Regions from separate parts of the Micromonospora sp. NPDC005298 genome, predicted to be linked through region 4. Evidence: riboswitches for the same ligand, from Rfam matches in the RefSeq annotation. Region 4 holds a riboswitch; each other region holds the start of a gene.
What was found. A riboswitch is a leader RNA that binds a small molecule or an ion and turns the genes downstream of it on or off. The one in region 4 is predicted to bind cyclic di-AMP.

Region 1 (7,582 bases), on a different contig from region 4:
AGTCGTGGGAGCAGGCACTGGACGCGATGGGCGTGCCGCCGGAGAACCGCAACGACGCCTCGGCGGTGGTCGACCCCGAGGGGTCCCGGCCACGGCTGTTCTTCCAGCGCGTACCGGAGGGCAAGCAGGTCAAGAACCGCGTCCACCTGGACGTCCGGGCGGCGCCCGGCCTCGCCGGAGACGAACGGATGGCGGCCCTCGAAGCGGAGGCCGACCGGCTCGTCGCGTACGGCGCCACCCGGCTCGGTCGGCACGAGCCCGCTCCCCCGCTCGGCGCCGGTCACCTCGTCATGGCCGACCCCGAGGGCAACGAGTTCTGCCTCGACTGATCGACTCGTGACCGCGTTCGCCCAGGTCACTGTCGCCACGACCGACGCCATGCGAACATATGTACGTGTCGCCCGGGGCCACCATCCTGCACGCCGACCTGGACGCCTTCTACGCGTCGGTCGAGCAGCGCGACGACCCGCGCCTACGGGGCCGCCCCGTGATCGTCGGCAGTGGGGTGGTCCTCGCGGCCAGCTACGAGGCGAAGGCGCGGGGCGTCCGCAGCGCGATGGGCGGTCAGCAGGCACGTCGCCTCTGCCCGGACGCGATCGTGATGCCACCGCGGATGTCGGCGTACACGGCCGCGAGCCGCGCGGTGTTCGAGATCTTCAGGCGGACCACCCCGCTGGTCGAGGGGCTCTCCATCGACGAGGCGTTCCTGGACGTGGGCGGGCTGCGCCGGCTGGTCGGGGCGCCGGCCGACATCGCGGACCGGCTGCGTCGGGAGGTCCGCGAGCAGGTCCGCCTGCCCATCACGGTGGGCGTGGCCCGCACGAAGTTCCTGGCGAAGGTCGCCAGCGGGGTGGCCAAACCGGATGGGCTGCTGGTCGTCGCACCCGACGGCGAACTGGCGTTCCTGCATCCGTTGCCGGTCGAGCGGCTCTGGGGCGTCGGCCCGATCACGGCCGAGAAGCTGCGCGAGCGTCGGATCCGTACCGTCGGCGACGTGGCCCGGCTCGGTGAGGCGGCGCTGGTCTCGCTGCTCGGCGCGGGCGCGGGCCGGCACCTGCACGCCCTGGCACACAACCGTGACCCACGGGGAGTGCAGGTGGGTCGCCGACGCGGTTCGATGGGCGCGCAGCACGCGCTGAGCCGTACCCCGCACGCGGCGGCGGAGCTGGACGCGATCCTCGCCGGCCTGGTCGACCGGGTCACCCGGCGGATGCGGGCCGCCGGGCGGGCCGGACGCACGGTGGTGCTGCGTCTGCGCTTCGGCGACTACACGCGGGCCACCCGATCGCACACCGTCCGCAAGGCGACCGCGGACACCACGCCGGTGCTCGCCGCCGCGCGGGCGCTGCTGCGGGCCACCCAGCCCGAGATCGACCGGCGGGGCGTCACCCTGATCGGCGTCTCGGTGGGCAACCTCGACGACAACCCGGTCCAGCCGGAGCTGCCGTTCCAACCCGACCCGGGCGCCGAACTGGACGCGGCGGTCGACGCGGTCCGCGACCGGTTCGGATCGGCGGCGCTCACCCGGGCGGTGCTGCTCGGCCGCGACCCCGGTGTCGAGATGCCGCTATTGCCCGACTGATGGTCGCGTTTCCTGCGATCGGTGACACATCACAGCAGGTCGGCGGTTTAGCCGACGGCCCACGGGTGACCCTTGGAGGGAACAGCCTGACGAGGGGGGCCCATGATGTCCGACGACACCAGCAACCGACCGAGCCGTCGCGTCGAGCGTCCGCACGACGTGACCGACCCGCTGCTCTGGCAGCTCGCGGTCGACGTGCTGGGCGCCCATGAGCCGGACGACGAGGGGCACTGCCGCAATCTCCAGTGCGCCGGGCAGGGGTGGCCGTGCGAGGCCCGCACCGGCGCCGAGCAGTCGCTGCGGCTGGCCCGCGGCGAATCCGCCTCGGTCGAGAAGACCGACGGGGGCAGCGACGCCGAGAGCCGCACCGGCTGGCGCGGTGAGGCGGTGCCGGCTCCGCGCTGGGGCCGCAACGCCGGGGTGGCGGCATCACAACGGGAGCAGAAGGCCTCGGCGTCGGCGGCCTGACCGCGACCCCGGGCGGCACACACGCGAACGCTCGACCGGTGAGCCGGCCGAGCGTTCGCGCGTCGTACGTCAGAGGCTGAGTCGCTGACCCGGGAAGATCAGACCCGGGTCGGCGCCGACGATCTGCCGGTTGCGCTCGTACAGCGCCTGCCAGCCACCGGTCGACCGGTGGTGGTCGGCGATCTCCGACAGGGTGTCGCCCGGCTTGACGGTGTACGTCCCGCCGCTCGACGCGGGCGCGGTGCGCTCGTGGTCGCGCGTCGCCGGCTGCTCGCCGCGCGTGGACCTGCTGGGCTTCGCGGTCGACTCGGTGGACCTGGTCGACTTGGTGGACTTCGTCGACTTGGTGGACTTCGTCGACTTGGTGGCGGAGCCGCCCGACGAGCCGCCCTTCTTGCCGCAGGTCGGCCAGGCGCCGATGCCCTGCCCGTCGAGCACCTTCTCGGCGACGGCGATCTGCTCGCCGCGGCTGGCCAGGTCGGCGCGTGCGGCGTACTTCTTGCCGCCGTAACCGGCCCAGGTGCTCTGCGAGAACTGCAAGCCGCCGTAGTAGCCGTTGCCGGTGTTGATCTTCCAGTTGCCGCCGGACTCGCACTTGGCGATCGCGTCCCAGTTGACGGCGGCCTGCGCCGGGGCGGCCGGGCCGAAGAGTGCGACAGCGCCGGTGACCGCGCCGACGGCCAGGGTGCCGACGGCGAGGCGGCGGGTGCTGACCCGTCGATGACGGGGCGTGTGAACAGACGTCATGTGAGTTTTCCTCCACGCCGGCGAGGTGAGCTGTCGGGTTCGGGCCGAGGAGCCCGGCCGCACGGTGGCGGCTTCACCCCGAGGTGACATGCACCGAGGAACCTGGGTCCCCCGCTCCCGCCCGGTTGACTGGGTTCCGACGACCGGGGGCGGGATTTGGCGTTGCCGGCCGTGGTGTCCGCAGTGGCGAACCCGACCGACGTTAGGCACGGTCGGTGACGATCGCCCACTCGCTGTGAAGTTCTTCACCGGCCCGCGCTCGGCGTTCCGGCCACCGGTTGCGGGGCATCGAACACTGTGCAGTGACCATGATGGACCGTTTACGATCAGCGGTCGGGGACGCCGTGCTCCCGGTGTCCGTAGAGCGGCGCGACGTCCGTGCCGCCGACCCGCCGAAGATCGGTGCAGCGCTCGCCGAGGGTCGCGCCGTGGGTGGCGCGAGACGGGACCTGACCGGCCGGCGGGGCCCTGCTGGGCGGACCGCCGGCCGGAGGGTGGATCCGGCTACAGGGTGCGGGCCAGCCGGTCGGCGAGCGTCCGGGTGAAGCGGGCCGGGTCGGCCAGCTCGCCACCCTCGGCGAGCACCGCCAGGCCGTACAGCAGCTCCGCCGTCTCGGTCAGGGCCGGCGAGGCGTCGCCCTGCTCGTGGGCCTTGCGGAGCCCGGCGACCAGCGGATGACCGGGGTTGATCTCCAGGATCCGCTTGGTGGACGGCACCTCGTGCCCCATCGCCCGGTACATCTTCTCCAGCGTGGGGGTGAGGTCGTGCGCGTCCCCGACGACGCAGGCGGGTGAGGTGGTCAGCCGCGACGACAGGCGGACCTCCCGGACGCTGTCGGCGAGGGTCGTGCCCAGCCATTCGACGAGCGCGGCGAACTCCTGCCGCTGCTGCTCGCGCTCGGTCTCGGCCTGCTGCTTCTCCTCGTCGGTGTCCAGGTCGACCTCGCCCTTGGCGATCGAGCGGAACTGCCGGCCGTCGTACGCGCCGACCCGCTCGACCCACACCTCGTCGACCGGGTCGGTCAGGAGCAGCACCTCGTGGCCCTTGGCCCGGAACGCCTCCAGGTGCGGCGAGTTCTCGATGGTGGCCCGGGAGTCGCCGGTGGCGTACCAGATGTCGCTCTGGCCGTCCTTCATCCGCGAGACGTAGCCGGCCAGGTCGGTGGGCTCGGCGGCGTCGTTCGTGGACGCCACCGACAGGATCTCCAGCAGGGTGTCCCGGTTGTCGGTGTCGTCGATCAGCCCTTCCTTGACGACGGTGCCGAACTCGGTCCAGAAGGTGCGGTACCGCTCGGGGTGGTTGGCCTTGAGGTCCTTGACCGTGGTGAGGACCTTCTTCACCAGGCGGCGGCGGACGATCTGGATCTGCCGGTCCTGCTGGAGGATCTCGCGGGAGATGTTCAGCGACAGGTCGTGCGCGTCGACGACGCCCTTGACGAAGCGCAGGTAGGTGGGGACCAGCGCCTCGCAGTCGTCCATGATGAACACGCGCTTGACGTAGAGCTGGACGCCTCGGCGGCCCTGCGGGGCGAACATGTCGAGCGGGGCGTGGCTGGGCAGGAACAGCAGCGCCTCGTACTCGAAGGTGCCCTCGCCCTTCATGTGCACGACCTCGAGCGGGTCGGCCCAGTCGTGGCTGACGTGCTTGTAGAACTCGTTGTACTCGGCGGCGTCGACCTCGTCGCGGGGCCGCGCCCAGAGTGCCTTCATCGAGTTGAGGGTCTGCACCTCGCTGGTGGCGTCCGCGCCGTCGACGCCGGGGCGTTCGACGGTCATCCGGATGGGCCACGCGATGAAGTCGGAGTACCGCTTGACGATCTCGCGGATGGTCCACTCGGCGGTGTAGTCGTGCAGGTTGTCCTCGGTGTCGGCGGGCTTGAGGTGCAGGGTCACCGAGGTGCCCTGCGGCGCCTCGTCGACGGCCTCGACCGAGTACGTGCCCTCGCCGGCGGACTCCCAGCGGGTGCCGCCGGTCTCGCCGGCCTTGCGGGTGAGCAGGGTGACCCGGTCGGCGACCATGAACGCGGCGTAGAAGCCGACCCCGAACTGGCCGATCAGGTCCTGCGAGGCGCGCGCGTCGGCGGACTCGCGAAGCTGGCGCAGCAGCTCGGCGGTGCCGGACTTGGCGATCGTGCCGATCAGACCGACCACCTCGTCGCGGGTCATCCCGATGCCGTTGTCCCGGACGGTGAGGGTGCGGGCGTCCCGGTCGACCTCGATGGCGACGTGCAGGTCGTCGGTGTCGGCGACGAGGTCCTTGTCGACGAGGGTGGCCAGCCGCAGCTTGTCCAGCGCGTCGGACGCGTTCGAGATGAGTTCCCGCAGGAAGACGTCCTTGTTCGAGTAGATCGAGTGGACGACCAGTTGGAGGAGCTGACGCGCCTCGGCCTGGAACTCCAACGTCTCGGCCTGGTTGCTCACACCGTCTCCCTTCTGTCACGTGCGGAGGTTCGCGCAAAGGATACGAGTCGTCACCGGGTGGGCGGTGGGGGCCTCGGGGTCGTATTCCCGATCCGGGAGGGGCATCGTCGTGACCTAGCTGACTTTGGTTAATAGAAGTCAGGTCGGCTAGCCTGACGGGCATGAAGATCTCCGGAAGCACCGCCCTCGTCACCGGCGCCAACCGTGGCTTCGGCCGCCACCTCGCCGTCGAACTCGCCGCGCGGGGCGCCACCGTCTACGCCGCCGCCCGCAACCCCGACACCGTCGACCTGCCCGGCGTGACACCCGTACGCCTCGACATCACCGACCCCGCCTCGGTGGCCGCCGCCGCCGAGCTGGCCGGCGACGTGAACCTGCTGATCAACAACGCCGGCATCGACTCGGGGACCGACCTCCTCGACGGCGACCTGGACCTCGTCCGGCTGGAGCTGGAGACCCACTACCTGGGCACCCTGTCGATGGTCCGGGCCTTCGCGCCGGTCATCGCCGGCAACGGCGGCGGCACGATCCTGAACATCCTCTCCGTGCTGTCCTGGATCAACTTCCCGAAGCACGGGGCCTACGGCGCCGCGAAGTCCGCCGAGTGGGCGATGACCAACGCGCTGCGCGTCCAGCTCGCCGACCGGGGCGTCCGCGTCGCCGGACTGCACGTCGGTTACATGGACACCGACATGACCGCCGCTATCACCGACCCGAAGTCCGACCCCGAGACGGTCGCCCGGATCGCCGTGGACGGCATCGAGACCGACGCGTACGAGATCCTCGCCGACGACGTCAGCCGCCAGGTGCGGGCCGGCCTGGCCGGCGGCGCCACCGCGCTCTACCCGCAGCTCCCCTGACCCTCGACGCGGCGGGCCGCCGCCGGGTGTCCCGGCGACGGCCCGCCTCTCGTCGGGTACGCGGTCAGCTCGCCTGCAACGTCACGTCGTCGATCACGAAGCTGGTCTGCAGCGAGGCGTCCTCGGTGCCGGTGAACGTCAGCGTCACCGTCTGCCCGGCGTACGCGGCCACGTTCAGCGTGCGCTGGACGTAGCTGGTGGAGGCGTTCAGGTTCGAGTACGTCGCGAGCGTCGTCGAACCCACCTTCACGGTCAGCTTGTCGTACGCCGTCGAGGTAGTCGTCTCGGCGGTGTCGATGCGCGTCCAGAACGACAGCGTGTAGCTGGCGCATCCGGCCGGCACGGTCACCGCCTGGGACAGAGTCTCGGTACGGGTGCTGCCGTACCCGTTGAGCCACGCCTTGTACGACCCGGTCCGGGCCGGCTTGCTGCTGGAGTTGGTGATTACCCCGGAGGACGCGGTCCACGGCGTGGTGCCGTTCTCGAAGCCGCCGTTGCCGATCACCTGGCCGCCCGCGCATCCGCCGGTGCCGGTCACCGTGAGGGTGAGGGTGGCGCTGCGGGTGACCGAGCCGGTGCCGGTGACCGTCACGGTGAAGGTGCCGGTCGCCGCGCTCGACGACGCCGTCAGGGTCATCGTCGACGAGCCCCCGGAGGTCACCGAGGTCGGGCTGAACGACACGCTCACCCCGCTGGGCGCGCCGGAGGCGGAGAGGCTCACCGACTGCGCGGAGCCGGCAGTGGTCGCCGTGGAGACCGTGGCGGTGGTGCTGGCGCCCTGGGCCACGGTGCGGGTCGTGGGGCTGACCGCCACGGAGAAGTCGTTGGTCGGGGTGCCGCCGCCCACCGCGAGCTGCCACAGCGCGTACGCGACGCCGTCGGCCGCCCGGTTCAGCACCGTGGCGCTGACGTTGGCCGTGGTGTCACACGAGCGGTGGTAGCAGGGGTCGTACGCCGAGTTGGCCGTGCCGCCCCACTTGGACGCCTGGGCGCTGGTCTTGCGGGCGCTGGCGCCGGCCGCGTAGCCGGAGGTGGGGATGCCGGCCTGCTGGAAGTAGTAGTCGTCGGAGCGACCCTGCCCCTCGACGTTCTCCTCCGGCGCAAGACCCAACGAGTCCCAGTACGCCTTCAGCGGCGCCGCCGTGGTCGAGGTGACCCGGTTGATGAAGTAGCCCCCGTTGGTCGAGCCGACCATGTCGAAGTTGTAGTAGCCCTTGATGTAGCCGCGCTGGGTGGTGTTGAGCGAGTTGACGTAGAACCGGGAGCCGTTGAGCCCCTGCTCCTCGTCGGTCCACCAGGCGAACCGGACCTTCTTCGTCATGGTCGGGTTCTGCGCGGCCAGGACCAGCGCGTTCTCCAGCAGGGTGGCCGAGCCGGTGCCGTTGTCGTTGATGCCCGGGCCGGCCGAGACGCCGTCGAGGTGGGCGCCGAACATGACCACCTGGTCGGCCGGGCCGCCCGGCCACTCCGCGATCAGGTTGTTCGAGGGGTACGTGCAGCTGGA
Region 2 (7,582 bases), on a different contig from region 4:
CCGCCGTGTAGCCGGTCTTCTGCACGGTGTCGATGAGGTCGTCGGGGGTGACGCCGTCGACGTAGCGGACGGTGGCCTTCTCGGTGGCGTAGTTGACGGTGGCGCTCACCCCGTCCATCCGGTTCAGCTTCTTCTCGATCCGGGCGGCGCAGGCGGCGCAGGTCATCCCCCCGATCGCCAACTCGATCCGGTTCGGTGCCTCGGGCAGCGGTCTGCTGGTGGTGGTCATCGTCTGGTCCCGTCAGTTGTGCCCGTGCCCGGGGGTGCCGTGCGTGGCTTCCCCGGTCGGCGCGGGTCCGCTCGGGTTGGGGTCGCCCCCGGCCGTGGCGGCGCCGGCGACGACTGTGAACTCGGCGGTGTGCACCGCCCCGCCGTGCCGGAAGTCGAGGTAGAGCCGGTAGGCGCCGGCCGACGGCACCTCGGCGAGGAAGGTGACGGTCGGGCCGGGGCGGGTGCGGCCGTCGCCGGGCGTCCCGTCCGGGTGCACGTGCAGGTACGCGAGGTCGCCCCGGCGCAGCGCCACCAGGTGCCCGTACGCGCCGAGGTACGGCTCCAGGTCGGTGACCGGCCGCCCGTCCCGGCTGACCGTCAGGGTGAGCGGCGAGGTGCGGCCGGGCTGCGGCTCACCGGCCAGGGTGACCGTGTAGCCGTCGACGCTGGTGCTGGTCGTCGGGGCGGGCAGCGGTCGTTCGGTCAGCTCGCCGGGGACTGTGACGTCCACGCCGAGGGTCAACGGCTCGCCCCCGGTCGGGGTGAAGTCGGCGAAGGCCCGCCACTGCCCGGGTCCGGCCAGCGGGGTGGCGACCCGCCAGGTGCCGTCCGGGGTGAGGTCGGGGTGGACGTGCCGGAAGCCGGAGAGGTCCCGCCGGGCCACGATGAGGTGCATCCGCTTGTCGTGGGCGACGTCGTAGCTGGTGACCGGTCGGCCGTCCGGGCCGTCGATCGTGAAGGCAAACTCGCCGGCCGGGGCGGCCACCGGGTCGAGGGTGTAGCCACGGTCGGAGACGAGCAGGCCGCCCGGGAGCCGGTCGACCACCTCGTCGTGCTCCCCGGCCGGGTGAGCGGCGGGGCCGTCGTGCCGGGTCTCGGCGGCGGGGGCGCCGGGGTCGACCACCTGGCCGACCCCGTACGCCGCGCCGAAGACCGCCACGAGACCGAGGGCGAACCCGCCCAGTCGGGTCACCGTGTTCACGCAGGGCCTGCCGACGAGCCGTCGACGAGGTCGTAGCCGGCCTCGTCGACGGCGGCCCGGACGGTCGCCACGTCCAGCGGCTGGTCGCTGCTCACGGTGACCTGACCGCTGGCGAGGTCGACCTGGACGTCGCGCACACCGTCGAGGGCGCCGACCTCGGCGCTGACCGCGCTGACGCAGTGCCCACAGGTCATGCCCTGCACCTGGTACGTGGTGTTGACCATCAGACCGTCTCCTCCGCCTCACCTACCGGTACCCGGTGGGGGTATCCGTCACGTGGACCGTACCATACCCCCCAGGGGTAGGCTATCCTGGTCGGCATGACCGCACCCACCCCGATCCGCGGGTACACCGCCAGCAAGGACCAACTGCTCGCGCGGCTCCGCCGCGTCGAGGGGCAGGTCCGGGGCATCGAGAAGATGGTCGACGACGACCGCTACTGCATCGACGTGCTCACCCAGATCTCCGCCATCCAGGCCGCCCTCGACAAGGTGGCGCTGGGGCTGCTCGACGGCCACGCCCGGCACTGCATGCACGAGGGCGCGGCCGAGGGTCGGGCCGACGAGATGGCCACCGAGATGATGGCGGCAGTCGGCCGGCTGATGAAGCGCGGCTGACCCCGCTCAGTCCGACTCCGGGTCGAGGCGTACCCGGCGCAGCAACTGGGCGTTGAGCGCCACCACGACTGTGGACGCCGACATCAGCACAGCGGCAAGCGCCGGGCTCAGCGCCACCCCGGCCCAGGCCAGCACGCCGGCCGCCAGCGGCAGCGCCACCACGTTGTAGCCGGCCGCCCAGGCCAGGTTCTGCCGCATCTTGCGGTACGACGCCCGGGACAACCGCACCACCGCGCCCACCCCACGCGGGTCGGACGAGGCGAGCACCACCCCGGCCGACTCGATCGCCACATCGGTGCCCGCGCCGATCGCGATGCCCACGTCGGCGCGGGCCAGCGCCGGCGCGTCGTTCACCCCGTCACCGACCATCGCCACGGTCAACCCCCGCCGCTGGAGCTCGGCCACCCGGCCGTCCTTCTCCGCCGGCAGCACCTCGGCGAACACCTCGTCGACGCCCGGACGGAACCCGAGTTCGGCGGCGACGGCCTCGGCCACCGGCCGCGCGTCCCCGGTGATCATGGCGATGGTCCGGACACCTTCGGTCCGCAGCTCGTCGACGGCCCGCCGGGCCTCCGGACGCACCTCGTCGGTCAACGCGAACGCGCCGAGCACGGTGTCCGGCAGCCGCACCAGATGCAGCACCGCGGCACCCCGCGCCGACCAGCGCCCGGTCGCCGCCGCCAGGCCGGCCGGGAGCGACACCCCCACCTCCCGCAGCAGCGCCGGCCCGCCCACCGCGTACTCCGTACCGTCGATCGTCGCCTGCACACCGCGGCCCGGCAACGACCGGAATCCGGCGGCCGGCGCCGGGCCGGCCCGCCCGGCCGCCGCCACGATCGCCCGGGCCAACGGATGCTCGCCGTCCGACTCGACACCCGCCGCGATCCGTAGCACCTCGTCCCGCCCGATGCCCGGCACCGTCACCAGGTTGGTGACGGCGTGCTCGCCCCGGGTCAGCGTGCCGGTCTTGTCGAAGAGCACCGCGCCGACGGTCCGCATCCGTTCCAGCGCCAACCGGTCCTTGACCAGGATCCCGGACCGCGCGGCCACCGCCGTGGAGAGCGCGACGACGAGCGGGATGGCCAGACCGAGGGCGTGCGGGCAGGCGATCACCAGGACGGTGACCGCGCGGACCACCGCCTCGTCGGGGTGACCCAGCGCCGTCCAGACCAGCACGGTCAGCACGGCGGTGCCGGTGGCCAGGTAGAACAACGCGGCGGCGAACCGGTCGGCGAGCAGTTGGGCCCGACCGCCCGAGCGCTGCGCCTCGGCGACCATGCGCTGGATGCCGGCGAGCGCGGTCCGCTCACCGAGCGCCTCCACGCGGACCCGGATCGCCGAGTCGGTGGCGACGGTGCCCGCCACCACCCGGTCGCCGGCCGCCCGGGCGACCGGCCGCGACTCACCGGTGATCATGGACTCGTCCAGCTCGGCGCCGCCCTCGACGATGCCCCCGTCCGCCGGCACCCGCCCACCCGGACGGACCAGCACCACGTCGCCGACCCGCAGCGCACCGACGGCAACCGGCTCGACCCGGCCGTCGGCGGCCACCCGCTCGGCCTCGTCGGGCAGCAGCGCGGCAAGCGCCGCGAGCGCTCCCCGGGCCTGCCCGATGGCCTTCATCTCCTGCCAGTGCCCGAGCAGCATGATGGTGACCAGCGCCGCCAACTCCCACCAGAAGTCCAGGTCGAACGCGCCGACGCTGGTGGCCAGCGACGCGGTGTACGCGACCGTGATCGCCATCGCGACCAGCAGCATCATCCCCGGCGCCCGGTCCCGTACCTCCCGGACCGCGCCGGCCAGGAACGGCCAGCCGCCCCACCAGAACACCACCGAGCCGAGCACCGGACCCACCCAGGAACGCCCCGGCACGTCCCAGCGCAGACCGAGCCGGTCCGCCACCAGGTGACTGGTCAGCACCACCGGCACGGTGAGCACCAGGCAGACCCAGAACCGGCTGCGGAACATCGCCGGATCGTGGCCCGCGTGCCTGTCGTGCCCGCCGCGGTGCGCGCCGTGCGGATCAGACGGTGACTCAGCGTGCATGACTCCACGATCCCGGGCCGCGCGCCGCGACGCGGGCGGTTCGCGGACCCCGACACCCCGGCACGACCTGCGACCCACGGCCGGGGTCGTTAGCATTCCGACGATGGCCCTCCGGATCCCGCTGCGCAGTCCGGCACCGGTGCCGCCCCGACGCGGCGCCGCCTCCCGCCGGCCCGGCCGGTCGTTCACCGTACGTGATCAGGCAATCGGCATCCCGCGATCCGCCGCGCCCGTCACCGCGTTTCCGCGGTTGCGGTGAACCGACCGGCCCGCCGGCACGTATCCCGCACCGGATTCGTTGGGAGTCTCGCATTGGGTTCCGACCACAGCCGTTCCGTTCCGTCCGCCCCACCGCGGGTACGGCGGATCCTCGTCGCGACCGTGGTACCCCTGTTCGTCGCCACCGTGCTCGCGGCGGTGGTGCTCTGGCCCCGGGACGCCTCACCGCCGACGGGTGGTGGCGCGGACGTCCCCCGCCACCACGGCACGGTGACCCGCGTGGTGACCGAACCGTGCCCGCCCGCGCCGCAGACCCCGGAGGGCACGCCGGACGCCGGTGACGGGCCGTGCGGCACGGTGGACGTCCGGGTGCAGGACGGGCCGCGCGCCGGGCAGCAGGTCCAGACACCCGTGCCGGACGGCCCCGGTGCGCCCCGGGTGGACGTCGGCGACGAGGTGATCCTGGTCGAGCTGACCGACCCGGCCGACCCCGGCGCCAGCACCTGGAACATCGCCGAACACCAGCGCGGAACCCCACTGGTGTGGCTGGCGGTGGTCTTCGCCGCCGCGATCGTCGCGTTCGGCCGGTGGCGTGGCCTGGCCGCGCTCGCCGGACTGGCCGCGAGCTTCGCCATCCTGCTCACCTTCGTGCTGCCGGGCATCGCCGCCGGCCGGTCACCGCTCGTCGTCGCCGTGGTCGGCGCAGCTCTGATCATGTTCGTGGTGCTGTACCTGACACACGGGGTCACCGCGCAGACCTCGGTCGCGGTGCTCGGCACCCTGGGCAGCCTGGTGCTCACCGGCGTACTGGCCACCATCGCCACCGCCGCCACCCACCTCACCGGCTTCGGCAGCGAGGACGCCACCACCCTGTCGATGTTCCAGGCCGACGTGGACCTGCACGGCCTGCTGCTCGCCGGGATCATCATCGGCTCGCTCGGGGTGCTCGACGACGTGACCGTCACCCAGGCGGCCACCGTCACGGAACTCGCGAACGCCAACCCGGGGCTGACCCGGTTGCAGCTCTACCGGGCGGCGACCCGGGTCGGTCGGGCGCACATCGCCTCCACGGTCAACACCATCGTGCTGGCGTACGCGGGCGCCTCACTGCCGCTGCTGCTCCTGCTCACCGCCGACACGCGCCCCCTCGGGCAGATCCTCACCAGCGAGTTCCTGGCACAGGAGATCGTCCGCAGCGCCGTGGCCACTCTCGGCCTCATCGCCGCCGTACCGCTGACCACCGGGCTGGCCGCGGTGGTGACGGCCGCCGGCCGGTCGACCGCCACGCCGGCCGACGACGTCCCCGCCCCCCGACCACGGCCGGACCGCGCGGAGGCCCTGGCCGCACTCAGCTCCCCGCGTACGGACCCGTCGGACGGACCGGACCCGACGCGGACGACACCCCCGCCCGCCGCCACCACCCGGTGGCCAGAGTCGAACAGGAGCACGGATACGGCATGGTGACACTCCTCAGCGTGACCAGATCGGGCATCCGGCCTGAGAACCGCATCACTGGTCACTCAACGCCATGGCGAAATGACGCTTTTAGTCGGCATCGGGACGTAGCTCAGCGGGTCGACTCTCGGGTAACCTCGCTGCCGGTCACCGCTGAAGGCGCGAATCGGCGCCTGCGGTGCCACCGCCCAATCGCCAGCCGGCGAGCCGGGAACCCAGGTACGTGGGGTGAATCCGCGTCAGCGGTAGGGGCCACTTCCGCCCCGAACCCGTCAGCTAACCCGGTCGGCGGTCGACGGAAGGGAAAATCGTGACGGCACCCCTACGCCGCTGGTTGACGCCCGTGGTGGCCGTGATCGCCGCACTGACCGTGCTCGCCGGCCCCCTCCCGGCGCACGCAGCCCCGACGACGCCGACGCCGTCCGGGCACGAGGAGGACGGCGAGCCGACGCTGCTCAACGACGTCATCGAGAAGACCAACCGGGACTACGTCGCGGCCAAGTCCCAGCTGGACAAGTCCAGGAAGCGGCAGGCGGAGCTGGCGGCCGAGGTGGACCGCGCGAAGGCCGAGCTGGACGCCCTCGCACCGCAGGTCGGTCAGATCGCCGCCCAGTCGTACCGGACCGGTCGGATCGGCGCCATCGCGATGCTGCTGGAGAGCGACGCCCCCGACTCGTTCGTCCGGCGGGCCGCCGCGCTCGACGAGATGAACATGGTCAACGAGAAGAAGCTCTCCGAGGTCAACGCGGTCAAGGCCCGCGCCGAACAGGCGAAGCTGCTTCTCGACGCGGAGGTACGGGAGCAGCAGAAGCAGACCGCCCTGATGGCGAAGGAGAAGCGCGACGCGGACAAGGCGCTCGCCCTCGTCGGTGGGAAGGGCTTCACCGGCGGTCTGGTGGACGCCACGTCGCCGGTCGCCCGGATCGGTCCGGGGCGCTCCGCCGACGGCGACTGGAAGCCGCAGTCGTGCAGCGAGGACGACCCGACCACGTCCGGCTGCGTCACGCCGCGCACGCTGCACGCGTACAAGGAGGTCAAGCGGGCCGGCTTCAACCGGTTCGTGGGCTGCTACCGCTCCGGCGGACCGTGGGAGCACCCGAAGGGCCGCGCCTGCGACTGGTCGTTGCAGAAGAGCGGCTTCAGCCCGTGGCACAACGACGACACCCGGACGTACGGCAACAACGTCGCCGCGTTCCTCATCCGCAACGCCGACCGCCTCGGCATCTACTACGTGATCTGGAACCGGCAGATCTGGTTCCCGGCGACCGGCTGGAAGTCGTACAGCGGGCCGTCGAACCACACCGACCACGTCCACATGTCGCTGCTCTGACCCGCTCACCCAGCTGATCGAGGGCCGTCCCGCGTCGCGGGGCGGCCCTCGACGCGTCAGGCGGCGGCGGGCGCCGACGGCCCGTCGGGTACGTCGAGCGCCGCGACGTGGGCCGGAACGGCGGCGACCGGGCGCACCGCGCCGGCGGCGAGCCGGTACGACATGCCCACCACCGCGCACCGCCCCCGTGTCACGGCGTCGGCCAGCACGGACGACTGCTCCAGCAGCGTCTCGACGGTCTGCGCGATGTGGATGTCGACGATGTCGTCGATGTCCTCGACTCCCTCGGCGGCGGCGCGACGGAGGCTCGGCAGCACGGCGTCGACAACGGCGCCCAGGTGCCCCTGGGGTGCCACGCCGGTGGCGGAGACCTCCCTGGCCGCCTGGACGGCGCCGCACGAGTCGTGGCCCAGCACGACCACCAGCGGGGTGCCGAGGACGGTCACCGCGTACTCCACGCTGCCCAGCACCTCGGGGCCCGTGGTGTGCCCGGCGGTGCGGACCACGAACAGGTCACCGAGCCCCCGATCGAAGATGATCTCGGCGGCGAGCCGCGAGTCGGAGCAGCCGACGATCACCGCGAACGGGTGCTGCCCGTCGGCCACCGCGGTCCGGTGCCCGGCGTCCTGGTTGGGGTGGCGCGGGGAGCCGCTGACGAAGCGCCGGTTGCCGGCGGTCAGCTCGGCGTACGCCCGGGCCGGCTCGGTGAGCGTCGACGTCTGG
Region 3 (6,810 bases), on a different contig from region 4:
CGGTGTGCTCGCCGCGCCGGCGCAGGCCGAGCCCACGGTCGACGAGATCGAGGCCCAGATCGACAAGAAGTGGGAGCAGTTGGAGCCCACGATCGAGCAGTACAACAAGGTGCGCTCGCAGCTGAAGGTCAACCGGCAGAAGTCGGCGGACCTCCAGAAGAAGATCGAGCCGTTGGCGCTGCAGAGCGAGCTGGCCCTCAACCGGGTCGGTGACCTCGCCTCCCGCTACTACATCTCCGGCCCGTCGCACGACATCGGCGCCCTGCTGGTCAGCGCCAAGCCGGACACGCTCACCGAGCAGCTCACCGTTCTCGACCGGCTCGCCGCGCAGGAGCGCAAGCAGGTCGAGGGCGTGCTGGCCGTGCGGGCCAAGTACGACGGCGAGAAGCAGAAGCTCGACACGCTGATCACCACGCAGACCCGGCAGCAGAACGAGCTGGCCGCGAAGAAGAAGCAGATCGACACCGACATCAAGCAGCTCGAGGCGTCCCTGCCGAAGACCACGATCAAGACCGAGGGCTGCCCGACCATCAACGGTGTGGCCAGCTCCGCCGCGCAGAAGGCGATCAAGACCGCCTGCCAGCAGGTCGGCGACCCGTACGTCTGGGGTGCCACCGGTCCGAACTCGTTCGACTGCTCGGGGCTGACCCAGTACGCGTACAAGTCGGCCGGGATCTACCTGACCCACCACACCGGTGACCAGTGGAACGAGGGCAAGGCGATCTCGCGGAGCAACGCCCGCGCCGGTGACCTGGTCTTCTTCTTCAGCGACCTGCACCACGTCGGCCTGTACCTCGGCAACGACCTGATGGTGCACGCGCCACGCGCCGGCAAGCCGGTGCAGGTGACCAGCATCAACAACATGCCGGTCGCGGGGTTCCGCAGACCCGGCTGATCCACCAGGCACGACGACGGCCCCCGGTCACTGACCGGGGGCCGTCGCGGTTTCTCAGGGGTTGCCGGTCAGCGGGGTGCGCCCACCGGGGACGGCAGCAACTGCACGTCGTCCAGGTTGACGTACATGATGCGGTGGCCGAACTGGATCTGCGCGTACCGGTTCTTGCCGCGGATCACCGTCCAGTCGCCGGGTGAGGAGCCGTCGAACGTACTGGCCCGGTAGTACTCGCCGGCCAGCACCGCGCCGACGGAGTACCGCTGCCCGGCGGCCAGGGTGTACTGCAACGGCGAGATGGTCTGGTAGGGCACACCCTCGGGGTAGGCGGCCTCCTCCGGGTACGCCCGCCCGTACACCGGGATGGTGGCTCGGCCCGGCTTCGGGACGGCAACCACGCCGACGGTCCAGCTCGCGGTCGGCGCGGACGCCGGGTTGTGGAACCAGGCCTTCTGCCCGAGGTACCAGATGGCCGTCCAGTCGCCCTGCCGGCCGGCGAGGGCGTACGTCTGCCCGGCGGAGGCGCGGGCGCCGTGGTCGGACACCTCCATGGTGTTCGGGGTGCCGTCGGGGCGCAGCGCGATGTCGTTCACCAGCGGTGCGTCGGCGGACGGCGCGCTGCGCAGCACCACCGACGAGGAGCCGCGCGGTGTGCACGGCACGCCGGGGGTGACGCATCCGATGAACGCCGGCTGGTTGGTGGCGTAGTCCGGGTCGATCCGGACGAGGCCGGTGGCCGGGGTGCCGGTGTCCAGCCGCGGGGCGTGCAGCAGGTCGAAGTAGTGCGTCCAGTCCCAGTACGGTCCCGGGTCCCAGTGCATGCCGCGTACGGTCGACGCGACGGTGCCGGGCACGTTGTCGTGGCCGATGATGTGCTGGCGGTCCAGCGGGATGCCCAGTCGCAGCGCGAGGTGCCGGACCAGCTTCGACGAGGTCCGGTACATCGCCTCGGTGTACCAGGTGCCCTGCGCGGCGAAGCCCTCGTGCTCGAGGCCGATCGACTTGGCGTTGACGTACCAGTTGCCGGCGTGCCAGCCGACGTCCTTGGTCTTGACGTGCTGGGCGATGTGCCCGTCCACCGAGCGCAGCGAGTAGTGCCAGCTCACGTAGGTCGGGTCCTGGACGAGTTTCAGCGTGGTCGCCCAGCTCGCCTCGGTGTCGTGGATGACGATGTACTCGATCTTCTGCCGGGCGGGCCGGTCGGACAGGTCGTGGTTGCCGTAGTCGCCGTCGCCGAACGCCTGGTACGGCGCGGGAATCCACTCGCACGAGATGGTGCGGGGGCACTCCAGCCCGTCCGGGCGGGCGAGGCGGCGCAGGCCCAGCCGGTCCAGCCAGGAGCGCTCCGGTCGTACCGCGCTGGCCGGCAGCGTGACCCGCTGGCCGTCGTCGGTCACTCGGGACTCGCCGGCGCTGATCGTGGTGAAGACCTCGTCGGCGAAGGCCGCCGCGGCGTCGGCGCTGTCCGCGCCGGCGTAGCGGGCCACCGCGCCGTACCAGGTGGCCGGGTCGGTGCCGGCTCCGACCGGAGCGCCCAACTCCCGCTGGTACGACGCGAGCAGCGCCGCCCCGCCCCGGATGTTGGCGTTCGTGTCGGTGCGCAGCGACTCGGGTGCCACGCCGGTCAGCGCGGCTGCGGCGTCCACGGTCTGCAAGGCGGCCGGGGGCGGCGCGGGATCCTCGGCGGGTGCGGTCGCGGGTGCCAGCGCGGGTCGGGAGTCGTCGCCGCGCGGGTCCTCGGTGCCGGTGTCGTGGTGGCCGCGTGCGGGCAGGGCGGCCACGTGTCGGGCGTCGGTCAGGTGCATCGGGCCGTAGCCGCCGCTGGTGCTCGGTGTGCCGGCGTTGCTGTCCCAGCGGGACTCCAGGTAGGAGACACCGAGCAGCACGGTGGTCGGCACGCCGTACTCCGTGGCCGCCGCGGCGTACTGCTGCTGGCGGTCGGGGGCGGGTGCGGCGGCGGCGCCGGCGGGTGACGGTACCGCGGTCGAGGCGGCGACCACGGCGGCGGCGAGCAGGGCGCGCCGGCCGACGGACAGGGTTGGACGGTGCATCGAACCCCCTAGATTTCACGGTTGAAGGTGAGGTCACCTTCGCGCCGCGCGGGAGTCCGCGTCAATACCTTTCCATCTGTCGAAGCGTTCGGAAAGAAATCTTCGCGTACAGCCTGTGACTCTCTCCAATCGGTACGGAGTGTCACGGCCGCACGGGTTGCGGATCGGTAACGGGCGTCTCTACTCTGGTCATTTGTCGGCCCGACAGCAGGTCCGCCCAGCCCGGGCGGTAACGGACCGACACCGCCGAGTCGCTTCCGAGCGAACCGGGGACCCACGTCCCCCGGGGTGAATCCGCAGCCACTGCGGTAGGGCGCCAACTTCCCGCCCGAACCCGTCAGCTAACCCGGTAGGCGGTCAGGAAGAAGGAGAACGGAACCCCGGTGGCACTCCATGCCCCGCGGCCGTCGTCCGAGCGGTCGGCGCCAGCCGGTCCGACGTCGATCGTGCCGCGTCCACGCTGGTCCCGCTTCACCACCGCTCTCGCCGCACTGGCCGGCGTCGCCGTCGTCCTGACCGGCAGCGCCACCGCGGCCCACGCCGACCCGTCCGTCGCCGAGATCGAACGCCAGATCGACGCCGACTGGAACAAACTCGAACCGATCATCGAACGGCACAACGCCACCCGGATCGACCTCGCCGCCAAGCGCAAGCAGGCCGACGCGTTGGCCGCCCAGATCGCCCCGCTGGAGCGTCAGGTCGACGCCGCGATGAACAAGGTCAGCGCCCTGGCCGTGCGCGCGTACAAGGGCGAGAACGTCTCCACCGTCAACGCCGTGCTCGGCAGCCGGTCGCCGAGCGAGGTGGTCGGGCAGCTCGAAATGCTGGACCGCTTCGCGCACAACCAGCAGCAGGACGTCCGCGAGGTGGCCGACCTGCGCGACGAGCTGGCCGCGAAGAAGGCCCCGCTGGACGAGATGGTGTCGCAGCTGACCCGTACCGAGGCCCAGCTGGCGGCGAAGAAGAAGCAGATCAACGAGGAGATCGACCGCCTCCAGAAGCTGCGCCTCAAGGTGTACGGCAACGGGGGCGGCGGGTCGCTGCGTCCCGCGCCCTGCCCGGCGAGCTACCCCGGCGGTGGCGCCGGCACGGCCGTGAAGTTCGCCTGCGCGCAGATCGGCAAGCCCTACGTGTGGGGTGCCGAGGGTCCGAACTCGTACGACTGCTCCGGGCTGATGCTTGCCGCGTGGGCCAAGGCGGGCGTGAGCCTGCCGCACAACGCCGCCGCGCAGAGCCGCGTCACGAAGGACGTCAGCCGCTCCGAACTGCGAGCCGGTGACCTGGTCTTCTATTACAGCGACATCCACCACGTCGGCATGTACGTCGGCAACGGCTGGGTGGTGCACGCCTCCCAGGCCGGTCAGCCGGTCAAGATGAAGAAGGTCGACGACGGCCCGATCCACAGCTACGGCCGCCCCGGCTGATCAGGGGTGAACGCACAGGGCCCGTCGCGATCCGTTTCGCGGCGGGCCCTCGTCGTGCGGAATTCAGCGTGTCGGCCAGGTGCGCCAGTGCTGCCAGGCCCGGCTGGGCGTCGGCCCCCGCTGACCCTGGTAGCGCGAGCCGTACACCGCCGAGCCGTACGGGTGCTCGGCCGGCGAGGAGAGCCGGAAGATGCACAGCTGACCGATCTTCATGCCGGGCCAGAGTGTGATCGGCAGGTTCGCCACGTTCGACAGCTCCAGCGTCACGTGCCCGGAGAAGCCCGGGTCGATGAAGCCGGCGGTTGAGTGGGTGAGCAGGCCGAGGCGGCCCAGGCTCGACTTGCCCTCCAGCCGGCCGGCGAGCTGGTCGCCCAGCGAGATCACCTCGAGCGTCGAGGCGAGCACGAACTCCCCCGGGTGCAGCACGAACGGCTCGCCGTCGGGCACCTCGACGACCGAGGTCAGGTCGTCCTGCTGCATCGCCGGGTCGATGTGGGTGTAGAGGTGGTTGTTGAAGACCCGGAACAGCCGGTCGAGTCGCACGTCGATGCTTGACGGTTGGACCAGCATGGGCTCGAAGGGCTCCAGGCCCAGCGTGCCGGCCTTGATCTCGGAGACCAGGTCGCGGTCGGAGAGCAGCATCGGACCACCATAGCCGCGCCGCGCACGACGCCCGGATTCGGTGCTGGTGACCAGCGCGTCGAGGTCGCTGGTCGTACATTTGTTCGATAGAATGCCCACATGGCTTCCTGGTCCGAATTCGCCGCCGACGAGCCCCGACTCGCCGACGGGATCCGCGTTCTCCTCCAGCAGTACGGGCCGGGCTTCGGCTACCTGGCCACGGTCCGCGCCGACGGCGGGCCCCGGGTCCATCCGGTCTCCCCGGTCATCACCGACGAGGGCTTGTTCTGCTTCGTCATCGACTCCCCGAAGCGCCGTGACCTCGAACGGGACGGCCGTTACGCGCTGCACTCGTTCCCGCCGGAGGAGAGCGACGACGAGGCGTACGTGGCGGGTCACGCCCGGCCGGTGACCGACCCGGCCCAGTTGGCCCGGTTGGCGCAGGGCGCCCGGGCCGAGCCGCACGTCGACTGGCGGCTGTTCGAGTTCACCGTCGACGTGGCGATGCTGACCCGCCGCGAGCAGCCCGTCGCGGGCATTCCGGGCTTCACGCCGGGCCGGCCGGCCGTGCAGGTCTGGCTGGACCCGCACGCTCCGCCGGTGGCTTCCGCGCCTGTCGCCGTACCGCCGGCGCGGCCGACCCGTCGAAGCCGTGACGTCCAGTGCACGGCAGCCTGACCACGGGCCGGAAAAGACGCCGGTGCCGGCTCCGTCGTGACGGAGCCGGCACCGGGTGTACGCGCGAGAGTTACGCCGCGCGGTAGGCGTTCCAGGCGGTGATCATGCGGCTCGCCTGTCCCGGGGTGAACTGGTACATGCACGAGTCGTAGGTGTAGTCCATGAAGTTGGTGATCGGGTCCAGCCCGGTCGCCGAGCAGGTGTTGCGCCCGGTCGGGCACTCGTACGCGGGCGACGCCTCGGCCGGGGTGTCGCTGACGCTGTCACCCGAGCCGCCGCAACCGCCCTGGAAGGTGTGGTAGAGGTTCAGCCAGTGGCCGATCTCGTGGGTGCCGGTGTCGCCCTGGTTGTAGTTGGTGGCGGTGCCGCCCGGCAGCGACTCGTTCAGCGCGACCACGCCGTCCATGCTGCTCAGGTTGCGCTGCGGGAAGGTCGCCCAGCCCAGCAGGTTGTTGCTCAGCTCGCCGAGGTAGATGTTGAGGGTGTTCTTGCCGCCCACCCGCAGCGAGGACTTCATCGACCGCTCCGCCGACGAGCCCTGCACGATCGGGTACCACGACGGGTTCGTCACCCGGTTGATCTTGTCGAGCCGGAAGGCGAACGCGGTGACCGCACCGCCGGTCGAACCGGCGTAGGCCTGGTTGAGCACGGTGATCTGCGAGGTGATCATCGAGTCGGGGATGTTGCCGCCGGCCCGCGTGCTGTTCTCCTGGATCACGTGCACCACCACCGGGATGGTGACCGTGGCCAGCGCCGTCGCGCCCGCGCCGGTGCGGAAGTTGGCGCGCTCGCGCAGCGCCGCCGCAAGGTCCGCGTCCCGCTCGCGGACCTGCTTCGCGGTCAGCTCGTTCGGGTCGTGCTTGGCCGCCGCACCGGGCTTCATCCGGGCGTTGGAGTGGCTGTCGGCCGGCTCGGCGCAGGCGCCACCGGGCGCCGCGGAGAAGGCCGAAGCAGCCGGAACGACGCCCACCGCAGCGGTGCTGAGCAGCAGCGCGAGGGTCGTCGACGCGACACCGGCGACACGCCGGGTCAGCAGGTTGGGACGGGGTCCCATGGGCCCACCTCTTTCTGGCGGCGCGGCAGGGGGTGTGTCACGCCAGGGCTGGCAACGTGTGGCAGACGTTACAACCCATCGACGCATTTG
Region 4 (7,582 bases):
GCTCGTGGCCGAGCACCATCACCAGAGGTACGCCGAGCTGACCGACCACGTACTCGATGGAGCCGCGCACCGCGCGGTCGAGCACGTGCCCGCCGGTGCGGATGACGCAGATCGCGCCGAAGGTCTGGTCGAAGATCGCCTCCAGCGGCACCCTTGAGTCGATGCAGCCGAGCACCACCGCGTACGGCTGCTGGTCGCCGGAGGCGGTCGCCGCGGCGGCCGTGACGTCGTGTCCGTGGATCGGCTGGCCGCTGACGAACCGCCGGTTGCCGCTGAGCAGGTCGGCCAGCGCGGCGCGGGGCGTGCCACCGGCCAGCCGCCCCGGCGTCGCGCCCGTGGGCGCTTGCGACGACCCCATGCCGTTCAGCTTGACCGCCGTCCGTGCTCCGCGGGCGGGGTCGGGAATGTTCGCCAGGGAGCGATTGACGTGGTCTGATGGCGGGTAGCCGGTGTTACCGCCGGGTATCCCGGTGCTGATGGTGGCGGGCGGCCCTGGGGAGGTGGCGATGCCGGAGCGTTTCGAGGTCGGTATGCCGGACGGTGTACGGCTGCACGTCGAGGCGACGGGGCCGGCGGACGCCCAGGTCACGGCCGTCCTGCTGCACGGTTGGACGCTTGACGGGCGCGCCTGGCACCGGCAGGTCGAGGCGCTCGCCGCCGACGGGGCGGTGCGGGTGGTTACCTACGACGCGCGGGGGCACGGGCGGTCCAGCTGCATGGAGCTGCCGACCGCCACGCTGGCCCAGCTCGGCGACGACCTGGCCGCGGTGCTCGACACCGTGGCGCCGACCGGGCGGGTCGTCCTGGTCGGGCACTCGCTGGGCGGCATGACGATCATGGAGTACGCGCACCGCCACCCCGCACACTTCGCCGCCCGCACGGCCGGGCTGGTCTTCGTCTCGACGACCGCCGAGGGGCACACGCACACGGCGTACGGGCTCTCGCCGCGCATCACCCGGCTGATCCGGCTCGCCGAGACCACCGGCGCCGGGGTGCTGGCCCGGTGCGGGTCCTGGCGGGCGCCCCGGGCGCTGCTGCGCGCGCTGCAACCGAGCATCCGGTGGATGCTCTTCGGCGACCGGTGCGAGCCGGCCGACATCCGGCTGGTCACCTCGGCGGTGGCCCGCGCCTCGCTGCGCTCGATCGGCGGTTTCCGCGCCTCCATCGGCGCCCAGCACCGCCTGGACACCCTCGCCGCGCTGGCCCACCTGCCGGCCGCCGCGCTGGTCGGCGATCGGGACCGGTTGACCCCGCCCCCGTGCGCCGAGTCGATCGCCGCGGCGCTGCCGGCCACCGAGCTGACCGTCTGCCCGGGCGCCGGGCACATGCTGATGATGGAACGCGCCGACGAGGTGAACTCCGCGTTGACCGGGGTCCTACGCCGCGTACTCGCCGGGGGGCCGTCCCCGACGCGGGGCGCGACTCCCGCCGGCGCGGGCGCCTGAGCCGCGTTCACGCACCTCGCGCGCGGCGGGCCGGGCCCGGGGCCGTACCCTTCTGCGGTTGGCCCGCGCGGTTCGCGCCGTCTGCCGGCGACATCGAAGGAGCGTGCGTTGACCGACCAGACCGCCCTGGAGCAGGAGATCGCCGTCGAGCAACGGCACCTCGACCGGGTGTACGCCCGACTGGCCGAGCTGCGCCGGTCGGCGGTACGCGCCGAGCGGGACGGCTACCGGATGGCGCGGGTGGGTACGTTCGGCGCGCTCGTCGAACGCGACGCGATGGTCTTCCACGCGGCGCAGCGGCGGCACACCCTGGACGCCGAGCACGAGGGGCTGGTCTTCGGCCGGCTGGACCTGCGGGACCGGCAGACGTTGCACGTGGGGCGACTCGGCATCCGCGACGAGGACGCCAGCACGCTCGTCGTGGACTGGCGGGCGCCGGCCGCCGCCGCCTTCTACCAGGCCACCCCGAACCAGCCGCTGGGCGTGGTGCGGCGACGCACCATCCAGTCCCGTGGGGAGCGGGTCACCCGCATCGAGGACGACCTGCTGGACCCGACCGCCGCGCCGGAGGGGATGACCGTCGTCGGTGACGGCGCGCTGCTGGCCACCCTGTCGCGGGCCACCGGCCGGGGCATGCGGGACATCGTGGCGACGATCCAGCGGGAGCAGGACGAGGCGATCCGCTCGCCCGGTTCCGGTGTGACGATCGTCGCCGGCGGTCCGGGCACCGGCAAGACGGCGGTCGCCCTGCACCGGGCCGCGTTCCTGCTGTACTCCGATCGCAGCCGGTACGCCGGCGGCGGCATCCTGGTGGTCGGCCCGTCGTCGGTCTTCGTCGAGTACATCGCCTCGGTGCTGCCGTCGCTCGGTGAGGACACCGCGACCCTGCACTCGTTGGGCACCCTCTTTCCCGGCATGACCGCCACCCGCACCGACCCGCCGGAGGTGGCGGCGGTGAAGGGTTCGCTGCGGATGCGCCGGGTGTTGGAGCGGGCGGTCCGCGACGCGGTGCCGGGCGGCCCGGGCGAGCTGCGGCTGCTGTACCGGGGTGCGCTGCTGCGGCTGGACCGGGCCGAGCTGGACGCGATCCGGGACCGCGCGCTGAACCGTGGCGCCCGGCGCAACGAGACCCGGCGGGCGGGCTTCGACGGGGTGTTCGCCGCGCTCTGGGCGCAGGCCCGCCGGCTGAACATGGGTCGGTTGCCGGAGCAGCGGGCCTTCGAGGACGAGATCGCCGAGCGTCCGGAGTTCCGGGAGTTCCTCAAGGCGTGGTGGCCGCGACTGCACCCACGGCACGTGCTCGGCTGGCTGGCCCGGCCGGACCGGCTGCGCCGCTACGCGGGCGGGATCCTCTCCGGCGCGGAGATCCGTCTGCTGGGCGCCGCGTACCGGGACCTGGACTCGGCCGGTCTGACCATCGCCGACGTGGCGCTGCTCGACGAGTTGGACGCGTTGCTGGGCAAACCGGTGCAGCCGGCGCGGGCGCGGCGCGACCCGTTCCAGCTCGCGGGCGGGGTTCGCGAGTTGAGCACCTTCGCCGACCGGCAGCGCGCCGCGCGGGCGGCGGCCCGGGAACGGCCGGCGGACTACCGGGAGTACGCGCACGTGGTGGTCGACGAGGCGCAGGACGTGTCGCCGATGCAGTGGCGCATGATCGGCCGGCGGGGCCGGTTGGCCTCCTGGACGGTGGTGGGCGATCCGGCGCAGACGGCGTGGACGGGTGACCCGGATGAGCTGACGCGCGCGCGGGACCAGGCGCTGGGCCGGCGCAAGCGGCACGATTTCACGCTCACCACCAACTACCGCAACTCGTCGGAGATCTTCGCGGTGGCGGCGGCGGAGATCCGCCGGCTCTACCCGGACCTGCCGCTGCCGACGGCCGTACGCTCCACCGGGGTCGACCCGGTCGAGTTGGTGGTGCCCGCCGCTGGGCTGGAGACGGCAGTCGTGGAGGCGGCCACCGGCCTGCTGGCGGAGGTGGACGGCACGGTCGGCGTGATCACGCCGGTCCCCCGCCGCGACGAGGTCGCCGGCTGGCTGGGCACGCTCGGCGCACCGCGCCTGCAGGTGGTGACCAGCCTGGAGGCCAAGGGCATGGAGTACGACGGGGTGGTGCTGGTCGCGCCGAGCGAGATCCGGGCGGATCCGGGTGCCGGGGTACGGACGCTCTACGTCGCGCTCTCCCGGGCCACCCAGCGGCTCACCACCGTCGACCCGACCGGCTGATCCGGCCCCGATGAGCACCGCCGGGGCGGCCGTCGCCGTACACTTGCACACATAGCAATGTGCGCATACATTTGACCGGGTCCCGGCTGGCGACGGAGGGTGGGTTTCGTGGGCGCAGGTCATGACCACCACCACGCGTCGGTCGCCAATGCCGCACACCAGCACCGGGGCCGGCTCTGGGCAGCGTTCGGGCTGCTCGCCGCCCTGATGGTGGTCGAGGCGGTGGCGGCCCTGCGCACCGGCTCGCTGGCCCTGCTCTCCGACGCCGGACACATGTTCACCGACGTGCTCGGCATCGGCATGGCACTCGCCGCGATCACCGCCACCCGCCGGGCCACCGGCGATCCGCAGCGCACCTTCGGGCTGTACCGCCTCGAGGTTCTCGCCGCCCTCGCCAACGCCGTCCTGCTCTCCGGCGTGGCGGTCTACGTGGTGGTCGAGGCGATCCGCCGATTCGGTGACCCGCACGAGGTGCTGGCCGGCCCGATGCTCGCGGTCGCCGTGCTCGGCCTGCTCGCGAACGTGGTCGCCTTCGCGCTGCTGCGCGCCGGCGCCCGGGAGAGCATCAATCTCCAGGGCGCGTACCTGGAGGTGCTCGGCGACCTCCTCGGCTCGCTCGGCGTGATCGGCGCGGCGCTGCTCATCACGGTCACCGACTGGTGGTGGGCCGACCCGCTGGTCGCGGTCGCCATCGGCGTGTTCATCCTGCCCCGCACCTGGCGCCTCGGCCGGGCCGCCGTCCGCATCCTCGTGCAGGCCGCCCCGGAACACCTCCAGGTCACCGCCGTACACGACCGGCTCGCCGCCGTACCCGGCGTGGTCGAGGTCCACGACCTGCACGTCTGGACGCTCACCTCGGGCATGGAGGTGGCCTCCGCACACCTGACCATGGAGCCCGGCGCGGAGGTCGGCACGGTCCTCAGCGCCGCGCGTACCGCCCTGCACGACGACTTCCGGATCGAACACGCGACGCTCCAGATCGAGCCGGCCGCCGCGCCCGGCGCCTGCGGTTCGGTCGAATGGTGACGGTGTTTCGAGAGGTACGCTCGCCTTTGTCCGAGTTTTTGGTGATGACGCACGCACCGTCCGTCACAACGGCTGCAGGCGCCCCACCGGCCCCGGTAGGCTCGGTCCCGGCCTCCACCAGGCGGCGCCCTCCCGGCGCCGGTGGCGGCCGCCGCCTAATCGCCCGAGCGGGCGAACCGGGGAACCACGTTCCTGGGGTGCATCCGCGTCAGCGGTAGGGATCTTCCGTCCCGAACCCGTCAGCTAACCCGGTCGGCGGCTGACGGAAGGACATGCGTAGTGGCACCAGCACGACCACCCGCCGCCCGCCTGGCGGCCCTGATCGTCGCGATGCTCGCCCTCGGCGTCGCACTCCCGGCCGGCGCGACGGCCGCTCCCCCGAACACCCAACGGGCCGCCGCGGCACCCGACAGCGACGAAGAGGGCGGCACCCCCGCGCTCCGCGCCCAACTGGAAGCCGCCAGCAAGGGATACCTGGACGCCAAGCGCGCCCTGGACACCTCCGTGCAGCGGCAGCAACAACTCACCACCCAGCTCAAGACCACCGAAGCCGAACTGGACGCCCGCAGCGGCAAGGTCGGCGAGATCGCCGGCGTCGCCTACCGCACCGGCCGCCTCGGCGCGATGTCCGCGCTGCTCAACAGCAACACCCCCGAAGGCTTCATGGACCGGGCCGCCGCCCTCGACGCGGTCGCCGCGAACGAGGACCGGGTGCTACGCGACCTGATCGCCACCAAGGACGAGGCCACCCGCACCCGCGTCGCCCTGGACGGCGAGATCCGCGAGCAGCGCAAGCAGGTCGCGGTGATGGCCAAACGCAAGGAACAGGCCGAACGGGCCCTGACCGTGGCCACCACACCCAAGCCGCAGACCACCTCCGACAGCGGCTCCAACCGGGGCACCTCAAGCGCGAACGCCACGGCCGCCCCGCGCAACTCCGACGGCTCCTGGCCCTCGGAGTCGTGCAGCGTCAACGACCCAACCCCGGCCAGCGGGTGCATCACCCCCCGCACCCTGCACGCGCTCAACCAGGCCAAGGCCGCCGGCTTCACCCGGTACGTCTCCTGCCACCGCTCCGGCGGCTCAGGTGAACACCCGAAGGGTCGCGCGTGCGACTTCGCCGCGCAGAAGAACGGCTTCGGCGGCGACGCCACCGGCGGCGACAAGACGTACGGCAACAACCTGGCCGCCTACTTCATCCGCAACGCCGACCGGCTCGCCGTCCTGTACGTGATCTGGTACCGGCAGATCTGGCTGCCCAGCAGCGGATGGAAGTCGTACAGCGGGGCGGGCGGCGACCCGTCCAGCGACCACACCAACCACGTACACCTGTCGGTGTACTGACCCCACCCGTGGCCGGCGTCCCGAACCGGGGTGCCGGCCACGGCTACGTCAGCGGGCGTACCCCGAATGCCGCCGACGGTCGGACGACCCGGCGGACGCCCGGCGGCAGCATCGTTCCCATGCGACTTCCGCCCACGGCCCGCAAGGCGCTGCTCACCCTGCACCTGGTCACCTCCCTCGGCTGGCTCGGCACCGACCTGGTGCTGCTCACCCTCGGCGTGGCGGTACAACGCGGCGCCGACCCGGCCGTCGTCTACCCGGTCACCGCGCTGCTCGGAACCGTGCTGTTCGCGCCGCTGAGCGTGCTGGTCTGGCTGATCGGCGTGGCCAGCGCACTCCTCACGCCGTGGGGACTGTTGCGCTACCGCTGGGTGCTGGCCAAGCTACTGATCACCACGGTGATGGTCGGGCTGGTCCTGTTCCTGCTCACCCCGAACCTGCGCCACGCTGGCATGCTTGGTGCCGCCCTCCCCGCCCGGGACCGCGCCGACCTGGTGATCGCCCCCGCCGTCTCGACCAGCCTGATGATCATCGCGACGGTGCTCTCCACCTACAAGCCGTGGGGCCGCCGCCCCACCGGCGCTGGTCGCGCCGGCCGGGCCGGCCGTGATCGCGCCGGCCGCGCACGACCCGCCACCTCTGCAGGATCCTTCGGACCCGCCGTAACCGCCGGTCCCACCGCGCCCGCCGACCATGATCGCGCTACATCCGGGATGTAGTGGCCTCGGCGTTGCGGGATGCCACTACTTCGTGGATCGAGTGCGATCTTGCGGGCTGCGGGTGTTCGCGGGGCGCGGAGCGGCGGGCGCGAGGGGCGCCGGGCCCGGGTGTTCGCGGGCGCGTAGCGGCGGGCGCGGGCGCGGAAGGCAGGCGCGGACAGCGGCCGCGGGCAGCGGGCGGGGGTCAGGCGGGGGTTGGGGGGTTGCTGGCGCGTTCCAGGGCCGCGCCGAGGCGGCTGGCGAGGGCGAGGTGGGCGGCGCGGGCCTGGCGGAAGGCGTACCGGAACAGCGGGGCGGGTGCGCTGAGGGTGATTTCGACGTCGACCCGGAGGAGGTTGTCCGGTTCGGCGCGCAGCCGGGTGTGGTTGTGCACGGTGGTGGCCGGCCACTGGCGCGCCACCATGATGATCTCGTCGGTGTCGCTGGTGAGCACGTCCGCCTGATACGTGGTCCGGAAGCGTAGCGGGCCGGCCACCAGCCGGTCGCTGATGGCGTAGCTGGCCAGGGCGCCGGGTCGGGGCGGCAGGCGGCGGACGTCGACGATCAGCGGATGCAGCTCGCCCTGCCGGGTCAGGTCGCTGAGCAGCGCGGCGGCGTCGGCGGGTGAGCACCGGGCTTGGACGGTGTAACCGAAGGTATCGCGCCTGAGCACACCGTCTCCCGCCGTCGCTGGTCGCCCGATCGTCCCGTACACCGATCGGGCTGGCAACGCCCGTCCCGACACCGACCGATGCCCGGTGATCAGCGACTTGCCCCATTAGGGTCGATTGATAGGGAATCACCGACGGTGACGGAGGGGCGGACTCGTGAGCGGTGACGAGC

Region 1: another riboswitch for cyclic di-AMP. It lies ahead of ABZS77_RS24845 (transglycosylase family protein); the one in region 4 lies ahead of ABZS77_RS20220 (hypothetical protein).
Region 2: another riboswitch for cyclic di-AMP. It lies ahead of ABZS77_RS03680 (hypothetical protein); the one in region 4 lies ahead of ABZS77_RS20220 (hypothetical protein).
Region 3: another riboswitch for cyclic di-AMP. It lies ahead of ABZS77_RS01355 (NlpC/P60 family protein); the one in region 4 lies ahead of ABZS77_RS20220 (hypothetical protein).

What each region holds. Positions count from the first base shown of each region.
Region 1 covers NZ_JBEXGP010000023.1:40,624-48,205, forward strand. The annotation lists gene ABZS77_RS24830 (VOC family protein) at 1-329, shown strand, start outside; gene dinB (DNA polymerase IV) at 395-1,582, shown strand; gene ABZS77_RS24840 (hypothetical protein) at 1,685-2,050, shown strand; gene ABZS77_RS24845 (transglycosylase family protein) at 2,120-2,797, opposite strand; cyclic di-AMP (ydaO/yuaA leader) riboswitch at 2,799-2,969, opposite strand; gene htpG (molecular chaperone HtpG) at 3,302-5,218, opposite strand; gene ABZS77_RS24855 (SDR family oxidoreductase) at 5,380-6,078, shown strand; gene ABZS77_RS24860 (M28 family peptidase) at 6,143-7,582, opposite strand, start outside.
Region 2 covers NZ_JBEXGP010000001.1:751,950-759,531, reverse strand. The annotation lists gene ABZS77_RS03710 (heavy metal translocating P-type ATPase) at 1-229, opposite strand, end outside; gene ABZS77_RS03705 (hypothetical protein) at 242-1,192, opposite strand; gene ABZS77_RS03700 (copper ion binding protein) at 1,189-1,416, opposite strand; gene ABZS77_RS03695 (metal-sensitive transcriptional regulator) at 1,513-1,809, shown strand; gene ABZS77_RS03690 (copper-translocating P-type ATPase) at 1,816-3,777, opposite strand; gene ABZS77_RS03685 (YibE/F family protein) at 4,168-5,538, shown strand; cyclic di-AMP (ydaO/yuaA leader) riboswitch at 5,705-5,836, shown strand; gene ABZS77_RS03680 (hypothetical protein) at 5,840-6,859, shown strand; gene ABZS77_RS03675 (carbonic anhydrase) at 6,916-7,582, opposite strand, start outside.
Region 3 covers NZ_JBEXGP010000001.1:275,393-282,202, forward strand. The annotation lists gene ABZS77_RS01345 (NlpC/P60 family protein) at 1-895, shown strand, start outside; gene ABZS77_RS01350 (peptidoglycan recognition family protein) at 964-2,943, opposite strand; cyclic di-AMP (ydaO/yuaA leader) riboswitch at 3,178-3,313, shown strand; gene ABZS77_RS01355 (NlpC/P60 family protein) at 3,390-4,367, shown strand; gene dcd (dCTP deaminase) at 4,431-5,009, opposite strand; gene ABZS77_RS01365 (pyridoxamine 5'-phosphate oxidase family protein) at 5,109-5,666, shown strand; gene ABZS77_RS01370 (zinc metalloprotease) at 5,737-6,720, opposite strand.
Region 4 covers NZ_JBEXGP010000015.1:23,889-31,470, forward strand. The annotation lists gene ABZS77_RS20200 (carbonic anhydrase) at 1-358, opposite strand, end outside; gene ABZS77_RS20205 (alpha/beta hydrolase) at 507-1,445, shown strand; gene ABZS77_RS20210 (AAA family ATPase) at 1,554-3,671, shown strand; gene ABZS77_RS20215 (cation diffusion facilitator family transporter) at 3,780-4,697, shown strand; cyclic di-AMP (ydaO/yuaA leader) riboswitch at 4,840-4,971, shown strand; gene ABZS77_RS20220 (hypothetical protein) at 5,028-6,041, shown strand; gene ABZS77_RS20225 (hypothetical protein) at 6,161-6,760, shown strand; gene ABZS77_RS20230 (SRPBCC family protein) at 6,945-7,412, opposite strand.